Regions from separate parts of the Leclercia sp. S52 genome, predicted to be linked through region 1. Evidence: predicted binding sites of a transcription regulator. Region 1 holds the regulator's gene; each other region holds the start of a gene.

What was found. Region 1 encodes sigma-54, which starts transcription at its own class of promoters, with help from an activator protein. Its sites were predicted from a motif close to GTTGGCACANNTTTCGCTNT; they were not measured.
Region 2: AAHB66_RS14650 (branched-chain amino acid ABC transporter substrate-binding protein) is a predicted target of sigma-54. The motif match lies at 3,739-3,758, and genes of this name have one in related genera.
Region 3: glnA (glutamate--ammonia ligase) is a predicted target of sigma-54. The motif match lies at 5,605-5,624, and genes of this name have one in related genera.

What each region holds. Positions count from the first base shown of each region.
Region 1 covers NZ_CP152474.1:4,359,048-4,365,814, forward strand. The annotation lists gene AAHB66_RS20910 (calcium/sodium antiporter) at 1-764, shown strand, start outside; partial or broken gene kdsD (arabinose-5-phosphate isomerase KdsD) at 778-1,765, shown strand; gene kdsC (3-deoxy-manno-octulosonate-8-phosphatase KdsC) at 1,780-2,346, shown strand; gene lptC (LPS export ABC transporter periplasmic protein LptC) at 2,343-2,918, shown strand; gene lptA (lipopolysaccharide ABC transporter substrate-binding protein LptA) at 2,887-3,441, shown strand; gene lptB (LPS export ABC transporter ATP-binding protein) at 3,448-4,173, shown strand; gene rpoN (RNA polymerase factor sigma-54) at 4,221-5,654, shown strand; gene hpf (ribosome hibernation promoting factor) at 5,677-5,964, shown strand; gene ptsN (PTS IIA-like nitrogen regulatory protein PtsN) at 6,047-6,538, shown strand; gene rapZ (RNase adapter RapZ) at 6,584-6,767, shown strand, end outside.
Region 2 covers NZ_CP152474.1:3,031,202-3,037,968, forward strand. The annotation lists gene yecR (YecR family lipoprotein) at 1-315, shown strand, start outside; gene ftnA (non-heme ferritin) at 525-1,022, shown strand; gene AAHB66_RS14635 (YecH family metal-binding protein) at 1,057-1,296, opposite strand; gene tyrP (tyrosine transporter TyrP) at 1,513-2,724, shown strand; gene AAHB66_RS14645 (YecA family protein) at 2,822-3,490, opposite strand; gene AAHB66_RS14650 (branched-chain amino acid ABC transporter substrate-binding protein) at 3,920-5,041, shown strand; partial or broken gene AAHB66_RS14655 (branched-chain amino acid ABC transporter permease) at 5,142-6,058, shown strand; gene livM (high-affinity branched-chain amino acid ABC transporter permease LivM) at 6,069-6,767, shown strand, end outside.
Region 3 covers NZ_CP152474.1:4,857,176-4,863,942, reverse strand. The annotation lists gene hemN (oxygen-independent coproporphyrinogen III oxidase) at 1-1,149, shown strand, start outside; gene AAHB66_RS23360 (YshB family small membrane protein) at 1,204-1,326, opposite strand; gene glnG (nitrogen regulation protein NR(I)) at 1,438-2,850, opposite strand; gene glnL (nitrogen regulation protein NR(II)) at 2,862-3,911, opposite strand; gene glnA (glutamate--ammonia ligase) at 4,098-5,507, opposite strand; gene typA (ribosome-dependent GTPase TypA) at 5,897-6,767, shown strand, end outside.

The DNA.
Region 1 (6,767 bases):
CGGCCATTGGCTCCAACATCGTCAATATCTTACTCATCCTGGGCCTCGCTGCACTGCTGCATCCATTTCGCGTGCATTCTGATGTTCTGCGGCGCGAATTACCGCTAATGTTAATTGTCAGTCTGCTGGCCGGTTACGTGTTATATGACGGGCAGTTAACCCTCAGCGATGGCATTTTCCTGCTGGCGCTGGCGATCATCTGGCTGTTTTACATCGTTAAGCTGGCCCGGGCGGCCGAGAAGCAGGGCAATGACTCCCTGACACGCGAGCAGGTTGCCGAACTGCCGCGTGAGGGGAATTTACCCGTTGCGCTGCTCTGGCTGGGCGTGGCGTTAATCATCATGCCGATGGCGACGCAGATGATCGTTGATAACGCCACTGTGTTGGCCAATTACTTCGCCATGAGCGAATTAACCATTGGCCTGACGGTGATTGCCATTGGCACCAGTCTGCCTGAGCTGGCCACGGCGATAGCCGGCGCGCGTAAAGGCGAAGATGACATGGCGATTGGCAATATCATCGGTTCTAACATTTTCAATATCGCCATTGTGCTGGGTCTGCCGGCCCTGATCGCCCCCGGCGCGTTTAATCCGCTCGCGTTCAGCCGGGATTATGGGGTGATGGTGTTAGTCAGCGCTATCTTCGCCCTGCTCTGCTGGCGGCGTAAAAGGCAGATTGGTCAGGGTGCAGGTGCCCTGCTGACGGTGGGATTTATCGTATGGATGGCGATGCTGTACTGGCTCTCGCCTCTTCTCTCTGGGTAAACGGAAACGCATTATGTCGCAAATAGAATTGCAGCCGGGTTTTGACTTTCAGAAAGCAGGAATACAAGTTCTGGAGATAGAACGTGAAGGTCTGGCGCAGTTAGATCAATACATTAATCAGGATTTTAGCCGCGCGTGTGAGAAGCTTTTCCACTGCACCGGTAAAGTCGTGGTGATGGGAATGGGCAAATCCGGGCACATTGGCCGGAAAATGGCGGCCACCTTCGCCAGCACTGGCACCACCGCCTTTTTCGTTCACCCCGGTGAAGCGGCCCACGGTGACCTCGGGATGGTTTCGGCGCAGGATATCGTCATCGCGCTATCGAACTCGGGCGAATCAAATGAAATCCTGGCACTGATCCCGGTGCTGAAGCGACTCCACGTTCCCCTCATCTGTATTACCAGCCGCCCTGAGAGCAGCATGGCGCGCGCCGCGGATATCCATCTGTGCGTTAAAGTGCCGAAAGAGGCCTGCCCGCTGGGGCTGGCACCGACCTCCAGCACCACCGCCGCGCTGGTGATGGGCGATGCGCTGGCCGTCGCCCTGCTCGAAGCCCGCGGCTTTACCGCCGAAGACTTTGCCCTCTCCCATCCGGGCGGCGCGCTGGGACGTAAACTGCTGCTGCGAGTGAATGATATCATGCACACCGGGGCTGAAATTCCGCACGTCAGCAAAGAGGCCTCCCTGCGCGATGCGCTGCTGGAAATTACCCGTAAAAATCTCGGCATGACCGTCATCTGCAACGACCAGATGATAATCGAAGGGATCTTCACCGACGGCGACCTGCGCCGCGTATTTGATATGGGGGGCGATGTCCGCAAGCTGGGTATCGCCGATGTGATGACGACCGGGGGGGATCCGGGTGCGCCCCGGCACGCTTGCCGTCGAAGTGTTGAACCTGATGCAGTCCCGCAATATCACCTCCGTTATGGTTGCTGATGGCGACCAGTTGCTGGGTGTGGTACATATGCATGATCTGCTGCGCGCAGGCGTAGTGTAATGAAGGATAAGACAATGAGTAATGCGGGTGCATCCCTTGCAACCTGTTATGGCCCGGTCAGCGCGCAGATGATGTCGCAGGCCGAAAACATTCGCCTGCTGATCCTTGACGTGGATGGCGTGCTGTCTGACGGCCTGATTTATATGGGCAACAATGGCGAAGAGCTGAAAGCCTTCAACGTGCGTGATGGTTACGGCATTCGCTGTGCGCTCACTTCTGGCATAGAAGTTGCCATCATCACCGGGCGTAAGGCTAAACTGGTAGAAGATCGTTGCGAAACGCTGGGCATTACCCATCTCTATCAGGGACAATCCGATAAGATGGTCGCTTTCAGGGACTTACTTGGTAAACTTGCCATCGCTCCGGAAAACGTCGCCTATGTCGGAGACGATCTGATTGACTGGCCAGTGATGGCAGAAGTGGGTCTGAGCGTCGCCGTTGCCGATGCCCATCCGCTTTTGATCCCGCGCGCTGACTACGTCACCCGTATCAACGGTGGCCGCGGCGCAGTAAGAGAAGTCTGCGACCTGCTGCTGCTGGCGCAGGGTAAGCTTGATGAGGCCAAAGGGCAATCGATATGAGTAAAACCAGACGTTGGGTTATTATTCTGCTTTCGCTGGTAGCACTGGTACTGATTGGCGTGAATCTCGCTGACAAGGACGACGAACAAGCGCCGGCGGTCAATACTAACGATCCAACATACAAAAGCGATCACAGCGATACCGTGGTCTACAGCCCGGAAGGCGCGCTGAATTATCGCCTTATCGCTCAGCATGTTGAGTATTTTTCCGAACAGGGTGTCTCCTGGTTTACCCAACCGGTGATGACCACGTTTGATGTCAATAAAGTGCCGACATGGTCGATTAAATCAGACCGGGCAAAACTGACGAATGACCGTATGCTTTATCTGTATGGTCATGTTGAGGTGAATGCGCTGACCGCAGACTCACAGTTGCGCAAAATCACAACCGATAACGCACAGATTAACCTTGTGACTCAGGATGTTACGTCGCAGGATCTGGTCACGCTATACGGCACAACATTTAATTCCAGCGGTCTGAGAATGCGCGGGAACTTACGCAGCAAGAACGCAGAGCTGATTGAAAAGGTTAGAACCTCCTATGAAATTCCAAGCAAACAAACTCAGCCTTAAATTTGTTATTGCCAGCGCGATGCTGGCCGTCAGCCTGCCTGCGCTTGCTGTGACGGGTGATACCGAGCAGCCGATTCATATCGAATCCGATACGCAATCGCTCGATATGCAGGGCAACGTGGTGACCTTTACCGGCAATGTTGTCGTGACCCAGGGCACCATCAAAATCAACGCCGATAAGGTGGTGGTGACGCGACCTGGCGGGGAAGACGGTAAAGAGATTATCGATGGCTACGGCAACCCGGCCACCTTCTACCAGATGCAGGACAACGGCAAGCCGGTGAAAGGCCGTGCCTCCCAGATGCACTACGAGCTGGCGAAAGACTTCGTGGTGCTGACCGGCAATGCCTTCCTGGAGCAGCTCGACAGCAACATCAAGGGCGACAAGATCACCTATCTGGTGAAAGAGCAAAAAATGCAGGCCTTCAGTGAAAAAGGCAAACGCGTGACGACCGTCCTGGTGCCATCGCAGCTGCAGGACAAAAATAACACTCAGGCCCCGGCACAGAAAAAGAGTAACTAATTCGTTATGGCAACATTAACTGCAAAGAATCTCGCCAAAGCCTACAAGGGCCGTCGCGTAGTGGAAGATGTCAGTTTGACCGTCAACTCCGGCGAAATTGTCGGCCTGTTGGGTCCTAACGGTGCGGGTAAAACCACCACCTTTTATATGGTGGTCGGCATTGTGCCGCGCGATGCGGGTAACATCATCATTGATGATGAAGATATCAGCCTGCTGCCCCTTCACGCGCGTGCACGTCGCGGCATCGGTTATCTGCCGCAGGAAGCCTCGATTTTCCGCCGTCTCAGCGTCTTCGACAACCTGATGGCGGTGCTGCAGATCCGTGATGATTTGACCTCCGAGCAGCGTCAGGATCGCGCCAACGAGCTGATGGAAGAGTTCCACATCGAACATCTGCGAGACAGCCTGGGCCAGGCGCTCTCCGGTGGTGAACGCCGCCGTGTGGAAATTGCCCGTGCGCTGGCGGCAAACCCGAAATTCATTCTGCTCGATGAACCCTTTGCGGGCGTTGACCCGATTTCGGTTATTGATATCAAACGAATTATTGAGCATCTGCGCGACAGCGGTCTGGGAGTGCTTATCACCGACCATAACGTGCGTGAGACGCTGGCGGTCTGTGAGCGTGCTTACATCGTCAGCCAGGGCCATCTGATTGCTCACGGCACACCGCAGCAGATCCTCGAAGACGAGCATGTTAAGCGCGTGTATCTTGGGGAAGACTTCAGACTCTGATAGGGTAGAAGTTCAGTCTCGCGTAAACGGAGAAAAATGCTCTGAACATGAAGCAAGGTTTGCAATTAAGGCTCAGCCAACAGCTGGCAATGACGCCGCAGTTACAACAGGCCATCCGTCTGTTGCAGCTGTCGACGCTGGAACTTCAGCAGGAGCTGCAGCAAGCGCTGGACAGTAATCCCCTGCTTGAGCAAACCGATCTTCACGACGAGGTAGAAACTCAGCAAACCCAGGACAACGAAACGCTCGACAGCGTTGACGCGCTGGAGCAAAAAGAGATGCCTGACGAGCTTCCTCTTGATGCCAGTTGGGATGAGATCTACACCGCGGGCACACCGTCCGGCACGCGCGCAGACTACCAGGATGATGAATTGCCGGTGTATCAGGGCGAAACCACCCAGTCGCTGCAGGATTACCTGATGTGGCAGGTGGAGCTGACGCCGTTTTCCGATACCGATCGCGCCATTGCCACCTCCATCGTCGATGCCGTTGATGAGACCGGCTATTTGACCGTGTCGCTGGACGAGATTCTGGAAAGTATCGGTGACGATGAGATCGACCTTGAAGAGGTCGAAGCGGTTCTGAAGCGCGTCCAGCGTTTTGATCCGGTCGGCGTCGCGGCACGGGATTTACGTGACTGCCTGCTGATCCAGCTTTCGCAGTTCGTCAAAGAGACGCCGTGGCTTGAAGAGGCTCGCCTGATTGTCAGCGAACATCTGGATCTGCTGGCCAACCACGACTTCCGCTCGTTGATGCGCGTGACGCGCCTGAAAGAAGAGATCCTGAAAGAAGCGGTTAATCTGATCCAGTCGCTGGATCCGCGTCCGGGGCAGTCAATCCAGACCAGCGAGCCCGAGTACGTCATTCCCGACGTGCTGGTACGCAAACATAACGGCCTGTGGACCGTGGAACTCAACTCCGACAGCATCCCGCGGCTGCAAATTAATCAGCAGTACGCTTCGATGTGTACCAGCTCGCGCAACGACTCGGATAACCAGTTTATCCGCAGCAATCTGCAGGAGGCGCGCTGGCTGATCAAAAGCCTCGAGAGCCGCAATGATACGTTGCTGCGCGTCAGCCGCTGCATCGTGGAGCAGCAGCAGGCGTTTTTTGAACAGGGTGAAGAGTTTATGAAACCGATGGTGCTGGCGGATATCGCTCAGGCCGTCGAGATGCATGAATCGACGATTTCCCGCGTGACGACGCAGAAGTATCTGCACAGTCCGCGCGGTATTTTTGAGCTTAAGTATTTTTTCTCCAGCCATGTCAACACCGAAGGCGGCGGCGAAGCCTCGTCGACAGCCATCCGGGCGCTGGTGAAAAAATTGATCGCCGCGGAAAACCCCGCGAAACCACTGAGCGACAGTAAGTTAACCACCATGCTGTCCGATCAAGGTATCATGGTGGCACGCCGTACTGTTGCGAAGTATCGAGAGTCTTTATCCATTCCGCCGTCAAACCAGCGTAAACAACTGGTCTGACACAACCGATAAGGAAGACACTATGCAGCTCAACATCACTGGACACAACGTCGAGATCACTGAGGCCCTGCGCGAGTTTGTGAATACGAAGTTCGCCAAGCTGGAGCAGTATTTCGAGAGGATCAATCAGGTCTACATTGTGTTAAAAGTGGAAAAAGTGACTCATATCTCGGATGCGACCCTGCATGTTAACGGAGGCGAAATCCATGCCAGTGCGGAAGGACAAGACATGTACGCGGCTATCGACGGCTTGATTGACAAGCTGGCACGACAGCTAAACAAACATAAAGATAAACTGAAACAACACTAATTGTCCGGGCAGTTAACGGGTGCAGGATGGCCTGTTGTGAAACACAACGGGCCCTTTGTACAGTTAGCGCTTAGGTGAAATTATGATGAATAACGATTCAACTCTACAACTGAGCAGTGTCCTTAATCAGGAATGTACTCGCAGTGCCGTCCACTGCCAGAGCAAAAAACGTGCCCTGGAAATCATCAGTGAACTGGCCGCAAAACAGCTGAGCCTGCCGCCGCAAGTGGTATTTGAAGCGATCCTGACCCGCGAAAAAATGGGCAGTACCGGCATCGGCAACGGCATCGCCATTCCCCATGGCAAACTTGAAGAGGATACTCTGCGCGCTGTAGGCGTGTTTGTTCAGCTGGAAACACCTATCGCCTTTGATGCCATTGATAACCAGCCTGTCGATCTGCTGTTTGCCCTGCTGGTGCCAGCCGATCAGACCAAAACACATTTGCACACCCTCTCGCTGGTGGCCAAACGTCTGGCGGATAAAACCATCTGTCGCCGTTTGCGCGCGGCACAGAGCGATGAGGAGCTTTATCAAATTATTACGGAAACGGAAGGCAATCAGGATGATGCGTAATCGGGTGATGGCTTTGACATCTGTAGTCCTGAGGAGAAACGGTACATGGTGCTGATGATCGTCAGCGGTCGTTCGGGATCCGGGAAATCGGTCGCCCTGCGAGCGCTGGAAGATATGGGCTTTTACTGCGTCGATAACCTGCCGGTGGTGCTGCTGCCCGAGCTGGCGAGATCGCTGGCCGATCGGCAGATTTCCGCCGCGGTCAGCATCGACGTGCGTAACATGCCTG
Region 2 (6,767 bases), 1.3 Mb from region 1:
CTGCTCCTGTTACTGGCGGGCTGTGGCGTTACCCGGCAAGCAGAAGTCAGCAGCGTCGACGTGACGTCAGGTGTCGTCATGCTCAATTACGATCAGGCCATGTTGCAGAACGCCCGCTATGACGACTACGTCACCAGCGGCACCGCGACCCGTGAATGCCAGGCGATGGGCTACAGCACGGCCATGGCCTACGGTCAGCCGGTTAAAACCTGTAGCCTGATCAGCGGCTCGCTATGCCTCAATGAAACCATGACCATCCAGTATAAGTGTTATGGCTATGCTCCGCCGCTCGTCGTTACGACCTCCGCATATTAATGATTCCATTGCCAGCGATCCCGCTGGCAATAATATTTTAAACACGAAACAGAATAATTCTCATTAATATATTTATATTACCCGCAATGCGTTTTATTCCCATTCGTATTATGATTGTTTAAATATTTATTTTACTTTTTGCAAATAAATAAATAACAAATTATAGTGACGCTCACGTTGACCAGTGAATAATAATACGGAGCTACACCATGCTTAAAACTGAAATGATCGACAAGCTTAATGAGCAAATGAATCTGGAGCTTTACTCCTCCCTGCTCTATCAGCAGATGAGCGCCTGGTGTAGCTATCACAGTTTTGAAGGCGCAGCGGCATTTATGCGCCGTCACGCGCAGGAAGAGATGACCCACATGCAGCGTCTCTTTGATTATCTTACCGATACCGGCAGCCTGCCACGCATCACACCGGTGGCCTCGCCGTTTGCAGAATACGCCTCGCTGGACGAACTGTTCCGCGCCACTTACGAGCACGAGCAGCTGATCACCCAGAAAATTAACGAACTGGTTCATGCCGCGATGACCAGCCAGGATTATGGCACCTTTAATTTCCTGCAGTGGTATGTGGCAGAACAACACGAAGAAGAGAAGCTGTTTAAATCCGTTCTCGATAAACTTTCCCTGGCCGGGAAATCGGGTGAAGGTCTGTACTTTATTGATAAAGAGCTGTCGACGCTCGATGCACAAAATTAATATTACTGCGGCGCCTTCTGGCGCCGCGTTATTTTTAATGACGACAAATTTTACTTTCGTGAGTTGAAAAACCGCTATCCAGCGGAATAAATTTTCCCCGTGCCGCCAGAAAAGCAACCAGCTCCGCCGCGGTCATTTCCGCTGCCGAACAGGTGTGAAAACGCGCTTCCTCACCAAACCGCGCGATAATTGCCGCCACCAGACTCTCTTCGGTGTACTGCGCACCGGAATCAATCATCATCGTCAGCACATCGTGCCCGTGAATGGATGCCATAAACCCTCCTGAGTGAAAGGCACAGCCTGACACATCCCTTCCCTGCACGCCTTGCGCTGGCGCAGGAATCCCTTTCGATTTCCTTGCCCGCGGCGTCTGATTAATTGCGTAAAGTTTAAATTACAGGCGTTGTAACGCCGGTTTGACGAACCTGCATTTTTCCCTTACGCTGCGCCGCAGATTTTGTCGCGATAGTGCAAGGCCGTAGAGGAAAACGTGAAGAACAGAACGCTGGGAAGTATTTTCATCGTCGCCGGAACGACGATTGGGGCTGGAATGCTGGCGATGCCGCTGGCGGCAGCGGGCGTCGGGTTTGGCGTCACGCTGGTGTTACTGGGCGTGCTCTGGGCGCTGATGTGTTACACCGCCCTGCTGCTGCTCGAAGTGTATCAGCACGTTCCCGCCGATACCGGACTGGGGTCCCTGGCCGGGCGCTATCTGGGCCGCTTCGGCCAGTGGATAACCGGCTTCAGCATGATGTTCCTGATGTATGCCCTCACCGCAGCCTACATCAGCGGCGCGGGCGAGCTTATCGCCTCCAGCGTTAACGACTGGTTCAACGCCGATATCTCCCCCACCACCGGGGTGATCTTCTTCACCCTGATCGGCGGCGGCGTGGTCTGCGTGGGTACCTCGCTGGTGGATCTGTTCAACCGTTTCCTCTTCTCGGCAAAAATACTCTTCCTGGTGGTGATGCTGGCGCTGCTGGCCCCGCACATTCATAAGGTCAACTTACTGACCCTGCCGCTGGAGAAAGGGCTGGCGCTGTCGGCCATCCCGGTGATTTTTACCTCCTTTGGTTTTCACGGCAGCGTGCCGAGCATCGTCAGCTATATGAATGGCAACGTGCGCAAGCTGCGCTGGATCTTTATTACCGGCAGCGCCATCCCGCTGGTGGCCTATATCTTCTGGCAACTGGTGACCCTCGGCAGCATCAACTCATCGACCTTTATGGGAATGCTGGCCAGCCATTCCGGCCTGAACGGGCTGCTGCAGGCCCTGCGTGAAGTGGTCGCGTCGCCGCACGTGGAGCTGGCGGTGCACCTGTTTGCCGACCTCGCCCTGGCGACCTCGTTCCTCGGCGTGGCGCTGGGCCTGTTCGATTACCTTGCCGACCTGTTCCAGCGCAGCCGCACCGTTAGCGGACGTATTCAGACCGGGGCGATCACCTTCCTGCCGCCGCTGGCCTTTGCGCTGTTCTATCCGCGTGGGTTTGTCATGGCGCTGGGGTATGCCGGGGTGGCGCTGGCGGTGCTGGCGCTGCTGCTACCGTCGCTGCTGGTCTGGCAGAGCCGTAAGCATCATCCTGAAGGTGATTACCGGGTGCCCGGCGGGAAACCGGCGCTGTGTCTGGTCTTCGCCTGCGGGATTGCGATCATTCTGGTGCAGTTCGGGATTGCAGCGGGGCTGTTGCCGGAAGTGGGATAACGTGCATTAATGCCCGGCGGCGCTTCGCTTGCGCGGGCCTACGAGAGGGTTTTGTAGGCCGGGTAAGCGAAGCGCCACCCGGCAGAAATGCGCGCGGTTAATGCAGACAGCAGTTCTTGAATTTTTTACCGCTGCCGCACGGGCAGGGATCGTTGCGACCGACTTTGGTGCCGTTGATCACCGGCTGCTGGGCGACCGGCTCCTGCGGGTTGGCAATCCAGTAGTTGTACAGACGCAGCGCCGCCGGACGAATATTCTCAATGCTCTGCTGGAACTCCTCTTCGCTGAAGCTATCCAGACGCTCGAAGTTCTCTTCGGAGCCGTGGAGGGCAATCAAATCCAGATCGGCACGCAGGGATTCCGGCAGGGATGACCAGTCGGTCAACGCCACGCCGCGCATATAGCCGAAGCACCACTCTTCCACCACGGTATAGGTTTCACCCTCGACATCATTCATGCCGAACATAGGTTCAAACTGATCCGGGTAGTCGCTCAGGCGCTCGGCGATATCGTTCATGTGCTTGAAGCAGAGATCGATGAAGCGGTTCATCTCGCGATCGTTCTTCCAGCGCGGAATGTATTTTTCGCCACCCCACACCGCCACCAGCCAGCGGTCCGGCTCTACCACCACCGGGCCGGACAGCACCGCGGTCAGCATCCCGTCGAGCTCCGAGACGTCCATCACGGACTCGCCGTCATGACCGTAGGTCATTAAGGTCTCTTCCAGCCACTCCATTTCGGTTTCGTTTAACGGGCCTTCGGTCATGGGTAAATCTCCTGCAGAATAGAATTGCGTGCAGGGTAACACAGAAACTCCGCCAAACGGGCCCTTTCCCCTGGTGTTCCCGGGCGCTTTCGTGGTGCAAAACGGTTCAAATCGTGACCGTTGCACAACTTATGTGCTTTGTTGTTAATGAGATGTGATCCCCGCTGTAATTTCACTTCGTGGTGCCGGGTGGCTTAAAACGGCGCTCTATACTGAAAATTGTCGAAACACAGGCAATTGGCTGCCGTTCTGGCAACCATTTTGCTTACTGTTGTGCTGAGGGTCATCACCCTCAGGCAATCTCGCCTGTTTCTGCGGTATGTCGTCCGTTTAGTGCATTACGTTTTGAACACGTTTTGGATTGGGTACGCCTCCGGCGTTCGACTACACAGGGTTGTGCCAAAAACCACTCAGAAAAGGTAGATAATAATGTCGCTGAAATTGATCAGAAGTCCTCTCTCTATCGTGCTGGCAGGGTGTCTGGTGACGGCGTTTTCCGCCCAGGCAGATATCGTCATTGGCGTGGCGGGTCCCTTCACCGGGCCGAACGCCACCTACGGGGACCAGTACTGGCACGGCGCGACCCAGGCCGCGGAAGACATTAACGCCGCGGGCGGCATTAATGGCGAGAAGATCAAACTGGTGCAGGGCGATGACGCCTGTGAACCGAAACAGGCCGTCTCGGTCGCTAACCGTCTGGTTGACCAGGATAAGGTCAAAGCCGTGGTCGGCCACTTCTGCTCCTCTTCCACCATGCCGGCCTCCGAGGTCTATAACGACGCCGGCGTGCTGGCGATCACCCCCGGCTCCACCAACCCGCTCATCACCGAGCGCGGCATGAGCGACATGTTCCGCATGTGCGGTCGTGATGACCAGCAGGGCCAGGTCGCGGCTGATTTCATTATTGATAAGCTGAAAGCCAAACGGGTGGTGATCATTCACGACAAAGACACCTATGGTCAGGGGCTGGCGGATGCCACCAAAGCGGCGCTGGCGAAACGCGACGTTAAGGATGTGATGTACGAAGGCCTGTCACGCGGCGAAAAAGACTTTAACGCGCTGGTAACCAAAATCGGCGCCCAGAAGCCGGACGTAGTCTTCTTCGGCGGCTGCCACCCGGAAGCGGGCCCGCTGGTGCGCCAGATGCGTGAGCAGGGCGTGCAGGCCAAATTCTTCTCCGGCGACTGTATCGTCAACGAAGAGATGGTCACCGCCGCTGGGGGCGCGCAGTACACCAACGGCATCTATATGACCTTCGGCAAAGACCCGCGCCTGATCCCGGAAGGCAAAGCGGTAATCGACAAATTCCGCGCCAGTAAATTCGAGCCGGAAGGCTATACCCTCTACTCCTACGCCTCTATTCAGGCCATTGCTGCGGCGTTCAAAGCCACAGGCGGTGCCGATCCGGCCAAAGCCAGCGAATGGCTGAAGGCCAATTCGGTGGATACCGTGATGGGCAAAAAATCCTGGGACAGCAAAGGCGACCTGAAAGTCTCTGACTACGTGGTGTACGAGTGGGACGACAAAGGCAAATATAAGGAAGTGCAGTAACGGGACGGAATCACGCTCAACGTCGGTATGGCGACATACCGACGCACTAAAACCATCGGGCCGCCCCGCAACCGGCGGCCTATAACCCGAGCGCGCGATGATGGAAACTTTCTTTCTGCAGCAGTTAATCAATGGCCTGACGCTGGGGTCGGTCTACGGATTGATCGCCATCGGCTACACCATGGTCTACGGCATTATCGGCATGATTAACTTCGCCCACGGCGAAGTGTATATGATCTCCGCCTATCTCTGCGCCATCGGCCTGGCGCTCCTCTCCTTCTTCGGGCTGGAATCCTTTCCGCTGCTGATCCTCGGCACGCTGGTCTTCACCATCGTGGTGACGGGGGTGTACGGCTGGACCATCGAGCGCATTGCCTATAAACCGCTGCGTAACTCCACGCGCCTGGCGCCGCTGATCTCCGCCATCGGCATGTCGCTGATCCTGCAAAACTACGCCCAGATCAGCCAGGGCCCGCGCCAGCAGGGGGTCCCCACCATGCTCGACGGGGTGCTGCGTTTTCATATTGGTGAAGGCTTTGTGCAGATCACCTACACCAAAGTCTTCATTCTGATCGCCTCGTTCACCGGGATGCTGCTGCTCACCTGGATCATCAGCAATACCCGGCTTGGGCGGATGTGCCGCGCCGTACAGCAGGATCGCAAGATGGCATCGATTCTGGGCATTAACACCGACCGGATAATCTCGCTGGTGTTCGTGATTGGCGCGGCGATGGCCGGGCTGGCGGGGGTGCTGATCACCATGAACTACGGCACCTTTGATTTTTACGCCGGGTTTATCATCGGGATTAAAGCCTTTACCGCCGCCGTCCTCGGGGGGGATCGGCTCCCTGCCCGGCGCGATGCTGGGGGGGGCTGATCCTCGGCATTGCCGAGGCGCAATTCTCCGGCATGGTCAACTCCGACTATAAAGACGTGTTCTCCTTTGGATTGCTGGTGGTGATCCTGATTTTCCGTCCTCAGGGACTGCTTGGCCGCCCTGTCGTAGCCAAGGTGTGAGGGAAAAAAGATGACTGCACAAATCGTTTCACAACCCGTGTCCCACGACGGGTTTTCGCTTAAGCGCTGTCTTCTCGACGCCATTTTTGCCGGCATGGTGGCGCTGATCGTTTTTGGTCCCATCGCCGGCGTGGTGCTGGATGGCTATAGCTTTAACTTTGAAGGGCGGCGACTGGCGTGGATCATCGCCACGGTGATGACGGGGCGTTTTTTACTCAGCGCCTTTCTATCCACCGCGCCGGGCCGGCGCGTGATGGCCCGCTTCGACAACGATAACTCAGGGGTTTACGTCCGCCCGCCGGAGTACAAAAGCCGGATGCGCTGGATCCTGCCGCTGATTATCGCCCTGGCGGTCTGTTTTCCGTTCGTCGCCACCAAGTACGTGCTGACGGTGGCAATCCTCGGCCTGATCTACGTCCTGCTCGGCCTCGGGCTGAACATCGTGGTGGGGCTCGCGGGCCTGCTGGACCTCGGCTACGTCGCTTTTTACGCCATCGGGGCCTACGGCCTGGCGCTGGGCTATCAGTATCTGGGGCTCGGCTTCTGGACCATGCTGCCGCTGGCGGCGCTGATGGCCGCCGCGGCCGGGGCCCTGCTTGGCTTCCCGGTGCTGCGCATGCACGGTGACTATCTGGCGATTGTGACCCTCGGCTTCGGGGAGATCATCCGCCTGGTGCTGAATAACTGGCTGACCTTTACCGGCGGACCG
Region 3 (6,767 bases), 500 kb from region 1:
ACCCGCCAGCAGCACAAAGCCGACCAGTATCTGGATGCGCTTGAGCAGGAGATCCTGCATCGCGCGCCGCAGTTTGCCGGTCGCCATGTCAGCCAGCTCCACTGGGGCGGCGGCACGCCGACCTACCTGAATAAAGCGCAAATAAGTCGTTTGATGACGCTGCTGCGTGGCAACTTTACTTTCAACGATGATGCCGAAATCTCGATCGAGGTCGATCCCCGCGAAATTGAGCTGGATGTACTGGATCACTTACGCACGGAAGGGTTCAACCGCCTGAGTATGGGTGTGCAGGACTTCAATAAAGAGGTCCAGCGCCTGGTCAACCGCGAGCAGGATGAAGAGTTCATCTTCGCGCTGTTGAATCACGCGCGGGAGATTGGCTTCACCTCCACTAATATCGACCTGATTTATGGCCTGCCGAAGCAGACGCCAGAAAGCTTTGCCTTCACGCTGAAGCGCGTGGCGGAGCTTAATCCGGATCGCCTGAGCGTCTTCAACTATGCGCACCTGCCGACGCTGTTTGCTGCCCAACGCAAAATCAAGGATGCCGATCTGCCTTCAGCCGAGCAAAAGCTGGATATCCTGCAGGAAACCATCACCTCTCTGACCGAGACCGGCTATCAGTTCATCGGTATGGATCACTTTGCCCGCCCGGATGACGAGTTGGCCATTGCGCAGCGCGAAGGCGTTCTGCATCGTAATTTCCAGGGTTACACCACTCAGGGCGATACGGATCTGCTGGGGATGGGCGTTTCGGCCATCAGCATGATTGGCGACTGCTATGCGCAGAACCAGAAAGAGCTGAAGCACTATTATCAGCAGGTGGATGATACCGGCAACGCCCTGTGGCGCGGCATCGCGTTAACCCGCGATGACTGTATCCGCCGGGACGTGATAAAAGCGCTGATTTGCAACTTCCGCCTCGATTACAGCGACGTTGAAGCGCAGTGGGATCTGCAGTTTAGTGACTACTTTGCTGAAGACCTGAAGCTGCTGGCACCGCTGGCGAAAGACGGGCTGGTGGATGTCACGGAGAGGGCGATTGAGGTGACGCCGAAAGGGCGTCTGCTGATTCGTAATATCTGCATGTGCTTTGACGCCTACCTGCGTCAAAAGGCGCGCTTACAACAGTTCTCGCGCGTGATTTAAGGCGTACCGAAGTAAGTAGGCCGGGTAAGGCGTAGCCGCCACCCGGCGAACCCTCTAACTAAACAACCCAACCAGCGCCGCACACAGCACGGCTGCAATGGCCGCTTGTGGCGTATGTCCCGCTGCTGCGCTGGCTTCGACGCCGCCAGACAACATAGTGATGATTGATTCCAGCATGATTATCCCCCCCGTTTTCCCGGGCAAGATGATACTTAACTCATCGGAACAGTAAAGCGCAAAATAACGCCAGTTTGCGTTAGATTAACTCCCTTTACACAGCCGAAAATATCACTCCATTCCCAGCTCTTTTAACTTACGCGTCAGGGTATTGCGACCCCAGCCGAGCAGGCGTGCTGCCTCCTGCTTATGGCCCTGGGTATGGCGCAGCGCGGTAGTGAGCAGCGTGCGTTCCATCTCGGGCTGTGCCTCGGAGAGCAGGTTTTGATGACCGGAACGCAGCGCGCGATCGGCCCATTGCGCCAGCAGCGTGGCCCAGCTGTCGGGCAGGGTCTGGCCGGTGCTGCTTTCTGGAGCATGAGTTTCGAAAAGCTCAGGCGGAAGGTCCTGAATCAGCACCTCCTGTCCGGCAGCCATCACCGTTAACCAGCGGCAGGTATTTTCCAGCTGACGCACGTTGCCGGGCCAGGCCAGACGCGTCAGGGCGGCTTCGGTTTCCGGGTGCAGCAGTTTGGCTTCCACCCCCAGCTCACGGGCGGCATCCTGCAGGAAATGACGTGCCAGACGCGGGATATCTTCCCGGCGCTCGCGCAGCGGCGGCAGGTGAACACGAATGACGTTCAGGCGGTGGAATAAGTCCTCACGGAATTTCCCCTCCTGAACGCGCAGCTCGAGGTTCTGGTGGGTGGCGGCAATAATCCGCACATCAACTTTGACCGGCGCATAGCCGCCCACGCGGTAGAATTGACCGTCCGCCAGCACGCGCAGCAGTCGCGTCTGGACGTCGAGCGGCATATCCCCGATCTCATCCAGAAACAGCGTCCCGCCGTCGGCCTGCTCAAAGCGGCCCTGACGAATGGTGTTGGCGCCGGTAAAAGCCCCTTTTTCGTGGCCAAACAGCTCGGACTCAATCAAATCCTTGGGGATTGCCGCCATATTCAGGGCGATAAACGGGGCTTTGGCCCGTGGGCTGTGGCGATGCAGGGCATGCGCGACCAGCTCTTTCCCGGTACCTGACTCGCCGTTAATCAGCACGCTGATGGAGGAGCGTGACAGGCGACCAATGATGCGAAACACATCCTGCATCGCCGGCGCTTCGCCAATGATATCGGTGGTAGGGCCGAAAACCGGAGCGTTACGCGGCTGCTGCTGTTCCTGATAGTGGCTGATGGCGCGTTCAACCAGCGCCACCGCCTCGTCAATATCGAACGGTTTTGGCAGATAATCGAACGCACCCTGCTGGTACGCACTCACCGCCGCATCCAGATCGGAGTGCGCGGTCATTATGATGACCGGCAGCATCGGGTGGCGCTGCTTAATCTGTTTTAACAGCGCGAGCCCGTCCATCCCCGGCATGCGGATATCGGACAGCAGCACGTCCGGGGTTTTGGTGGTGAGTGCATCCAGCACCTCGGCCCCACTTTCAAAAGCGGTGCAGCTTAATCCTGCTCCGGTAAGCGCCCGTTCAAGCACCCAGCGGATGGAGCTATCGTCATCAACTACCCAGACTATCCCTCGTTGCATAACCTAACCCTCTATTTCCTGATTGGCAGGTAAACCGAAAACTCGGTATGACCCGGCCAACTGGTAAATTCAATTTTGCCGGAGTGCTGATCTATCAAATTACGGGCAATCGATAAGCCAAGCCCGGTCCCGCCTTCACGGCCGCTGACCATCGGGTAAAACAGCGTGTCCTGTAAATGGGAAGGGATGCCCGGGCCGTTATCTTCCACGTCGATGCGGGCCGCCAGACGGTAGCGCGTTCCGTGCAGAGTGAGCTGAAACGCGGTGCGGGTACGCAGGATAATTTCTCCGCCATCCGCCCCTAATGCCTGCAGGGCATTGCGCACGATGTTCAGTAATACCTGTTCAATCTGGTCGGGATCGTGCGGCAGTTCCGGCAGACTTGGATCGTAATCCCGAATCAGCCTGACGTTGTCCGGCAGCTCCATCGACACCAGTTTGACGACACGCTCGGCCACTTTGTGAATGCTCTCGGTGACATGCATCCCGGGCTGCTGCGGGCCTAACAGGCGATCGACCAGATTACGCAGGCGATCGGCCTGTTCAATGATGACGTTGGTATATTCCGCCAGCGCAGGGTCGGGCAGGGCTTTGGTTAACAGCTGCGCCGCGCCGCGCAGGCCGCCGAGCGGGTTTTTAATCTCATGGGCCAGGCCACGCACCAGGTCACGGGCAGCAATCTGCTGGGCATGCTGAAGCTGCTCCTGGCTCAGGCGACGCTGATTATCCATCGGTGCCATCTCCAGCAGGATCAGACCTTCCGGCAGCCGCTGGGCGGTCAGGGAGAGAATATGCGAGCGCCCGTCGATCACCAGCGTGACTTCATTATCGGTAAAGCCTTGTCCCGCCTGCAGGCTCTCCTGCATCAGGCCGATGTTCAGAGAAAAATAACTCAACAGCTCCGGTAGCGGTGCGCCAAACAGCTTGCGTGAACTCTGGGCAAGCAGCTGCTGGGCCGCAGGATTGGCGTAATGCACCGCCAGATCGTCGTCGACCAGTAAAATGCTGTTGATAAGAGAATTGAGGATCTGCCCAGCATCGGGCAGCGTGCCAGTTGCCATTCAGCAGTCTCCTGGAGTTGTTTGCACTATTTTAGTGCAGTATAGCGTTTCTGGTGTAAAAAGCGCGTGAGATCAGCGTGTTGGTGGAGAAAAAAGCCCATCCGAAGATGGGCTGAAAAGTTTCCACGGCAACAAAAAAAACGGCTATCAATCTCGCGCGGAAAAGTCCGCGCGACAGGGATTGAATTAAACGCTGTAGTACAGTTCGAACTCAACCGGGTGTGGTGTCATGCGAACGCGGTCGTTCTCTTCGATACGCAGCGCGATGTAAGCGTCGATCGCTTCATCAGTGAACACGCCGCCAGCAGTCAGGAACTCACGGTCTGCATCCAGCGCGTTCAGTGCTTCTTCCAGAGAACCGGCAACCTGTGGGATCTCTTTCGCTTCTTCTGGCGGCAGGTCATACAGGTTTTTGTCCATGGCTTCGCCCGGGTGGATCTTGTTCTTGATACCGTCAAGACCGGCCATCAGCAGTGCTGCGAAGCACAGGTATGGGTTAGCCGCTGGATCCGGGAAGCGCACTTCGATACGACGTGCTTTTGGAGACGCAACAACCGGGATACGGATAGAAGCAGAACGGTTACGGGCAGAGTACGCCAGCATAACTGGTGCTTCATAGCCTGGGACCAGACGCTTGTAGGAGTTGGTGGTTGGGTTCGCCAGGGCGTTGATCGCTTTAGCGTGTTTGATAACACCACCGATGTAGTGCAGCGCCTGCTCGGACAGACCGGCATATTTGTCGCCAGAGAACAGGTTAGTACCGTTCTTGGACAGGGACATGTGGCAGTGCATACCGGAACCGTTGTCACCAAACATTGGTTTTGGCATAAAGGTCGCGGTTTTACCGAAACGGTGCGCAACGTTGTGAACAACGTATTTGTAGATCTGAATTTCGTCCGCTTTCTTGGTCATGGTGTTGAAACGGGTGGCGATTTCGTTCTGGCCAGCAGTCGCAACTTCATGGTGGTGCGCTTCAACAACCAGGCCCATCTCTTCCATGATCAGACACATGGTAGAACGGATGTCCTGTGAAGAGTCAACCGGTGGAACCGGGAAGTAACCGCCTTTAACAGCAGGACGGTGACCTTTGTTACCGCCTTCGTATTTGGTGGAGGAGTTCCATGCGCCTTCGATATCATCGATAGCAACGTGGGAACCGGAAGTGGTCGCACCAAAACGGATGTCGTCGAACAGGAAGAATTCTGGCTCTGGCCCGAACAGAACGGTGTCTGCGATGCCGGTGGAGCGCAGGTACTCTTCAGCGCGTTTAGCGATAGAGCGTGGGTCGCGGTCGTAGCCCTGCAGGGTGCCTGGCTCGAGGATATCGCAACGGATGATCAGGGTAGACTCTTCGAAGAACGGGTCAATGAGCGCAGTGGATGCGTCTGGCATCAGAACCATGTCGGATTCGTTGATACCTTTCCAGCCACCAATCGAGGAGCCGTCAAACATTTTGCCTTCTTCAAAGAATTCGGCATTCACCTGATGAGCAGGAATAGTGACGTGCTGTTCTTTGCCTTTGGTATCGGTGAAGCGCAGATCAACAAACTTCACTTCATGTTCGTTCAGCATCGTCAAAACGTGTTCAGCGGACATACTTAACTCTCCAGATTGGTCATTGTCGTCGTGGTAACGAGGTCTTCAAATTCTGTGTAAGGCAGGCGATGTTGCCTTTGGTTGCCGTATTTTTTATAAAGCGAAATCTGTGCCAACTTTTAAAACACCCCAAAAAGGCGCTATCATGCGCACCATAGTGCAAAAGGGCTGCACCATGATGGTTTTGTTGCACCAGTATAGTGCTTCAATGTGAACATTGAGCACCATATTGGTGCAATTTACGTTAAAGTGCCCTTTTACCGCTCCGTGAAAGCGATCACAAAGCATCTCTGCGATACTTGTTTGCGGGGGATGTTTGTGATCCTGTTTTGTAGTGCGATTAATCCGTGTACAATAACGCGCTATTTCTAAATGCCTGAGGCAAAGTTGTGATCGAAAATCTGCGTAATATCGCCATCATCGCGCACGTTGACCATGGTAAAACTACCCTGGTTGATAAGCTGCTGCAGCAATCCGGTACGTTCGATGCGCGTGCCGAAACTCAAGAACGCGTGATGGACTCCAACGATTTGGAGAAAGAGCGTGGGATTACCATCCTCGCTAAAAACACCGCTATCAAATGGAATGACTACCGTATCAACATCGTTGATACCCCAGGGCACGCCGACTTCGGTGGTGAAGTTGAACGTGTAATGTCCATGGTCGATTCCGTGCTGCTGGTCGTTGACGCAATGGATGGCCCAATGCCGCAGACGCGCTTCGTTACCAAGAAGGCATTTGCCCATGGTCTGAAGCCAATCGTGGTTATCAACAAAGTTGACCGCCCTGGCGCGCGTCCTGACTGGGTTGTTGATCAGGTCTTCGACCTGTTCGTTAACCTCGACGCAACCGACGAGCAGCTGGACTTCCCTATCGTTTACGCTTCTGCGCTGAACGGTATTGCAGGTCTGGACCACGAAGACATGGCTGAAGACATGACCCCGCTGTACCAGGCGATTGTTGACCGTGTTCCTGCACCGAACGTTGATGTTGAAGGCACTCTGCAGATGCAGATCTCTCAGCTCGACTACAACAACTATGTTGGCGTAATCGGCATTGGTCGTATCAAGCGCGGTAAAGTGAAGCCTAACCAGCAGGTCACTATCATCGATAGCGAAGGCAAAACCCGTAACGGTAAAGTCGGTAAAGTACTGACTCACCTGGGTCTTGAGCGTATCGAGAGCGATATTGCTGAAGCGGGCGACATCATCGCGATCACCGGTCTGGGCGAGCTGAACATCTCTGATACCATTTGCGACA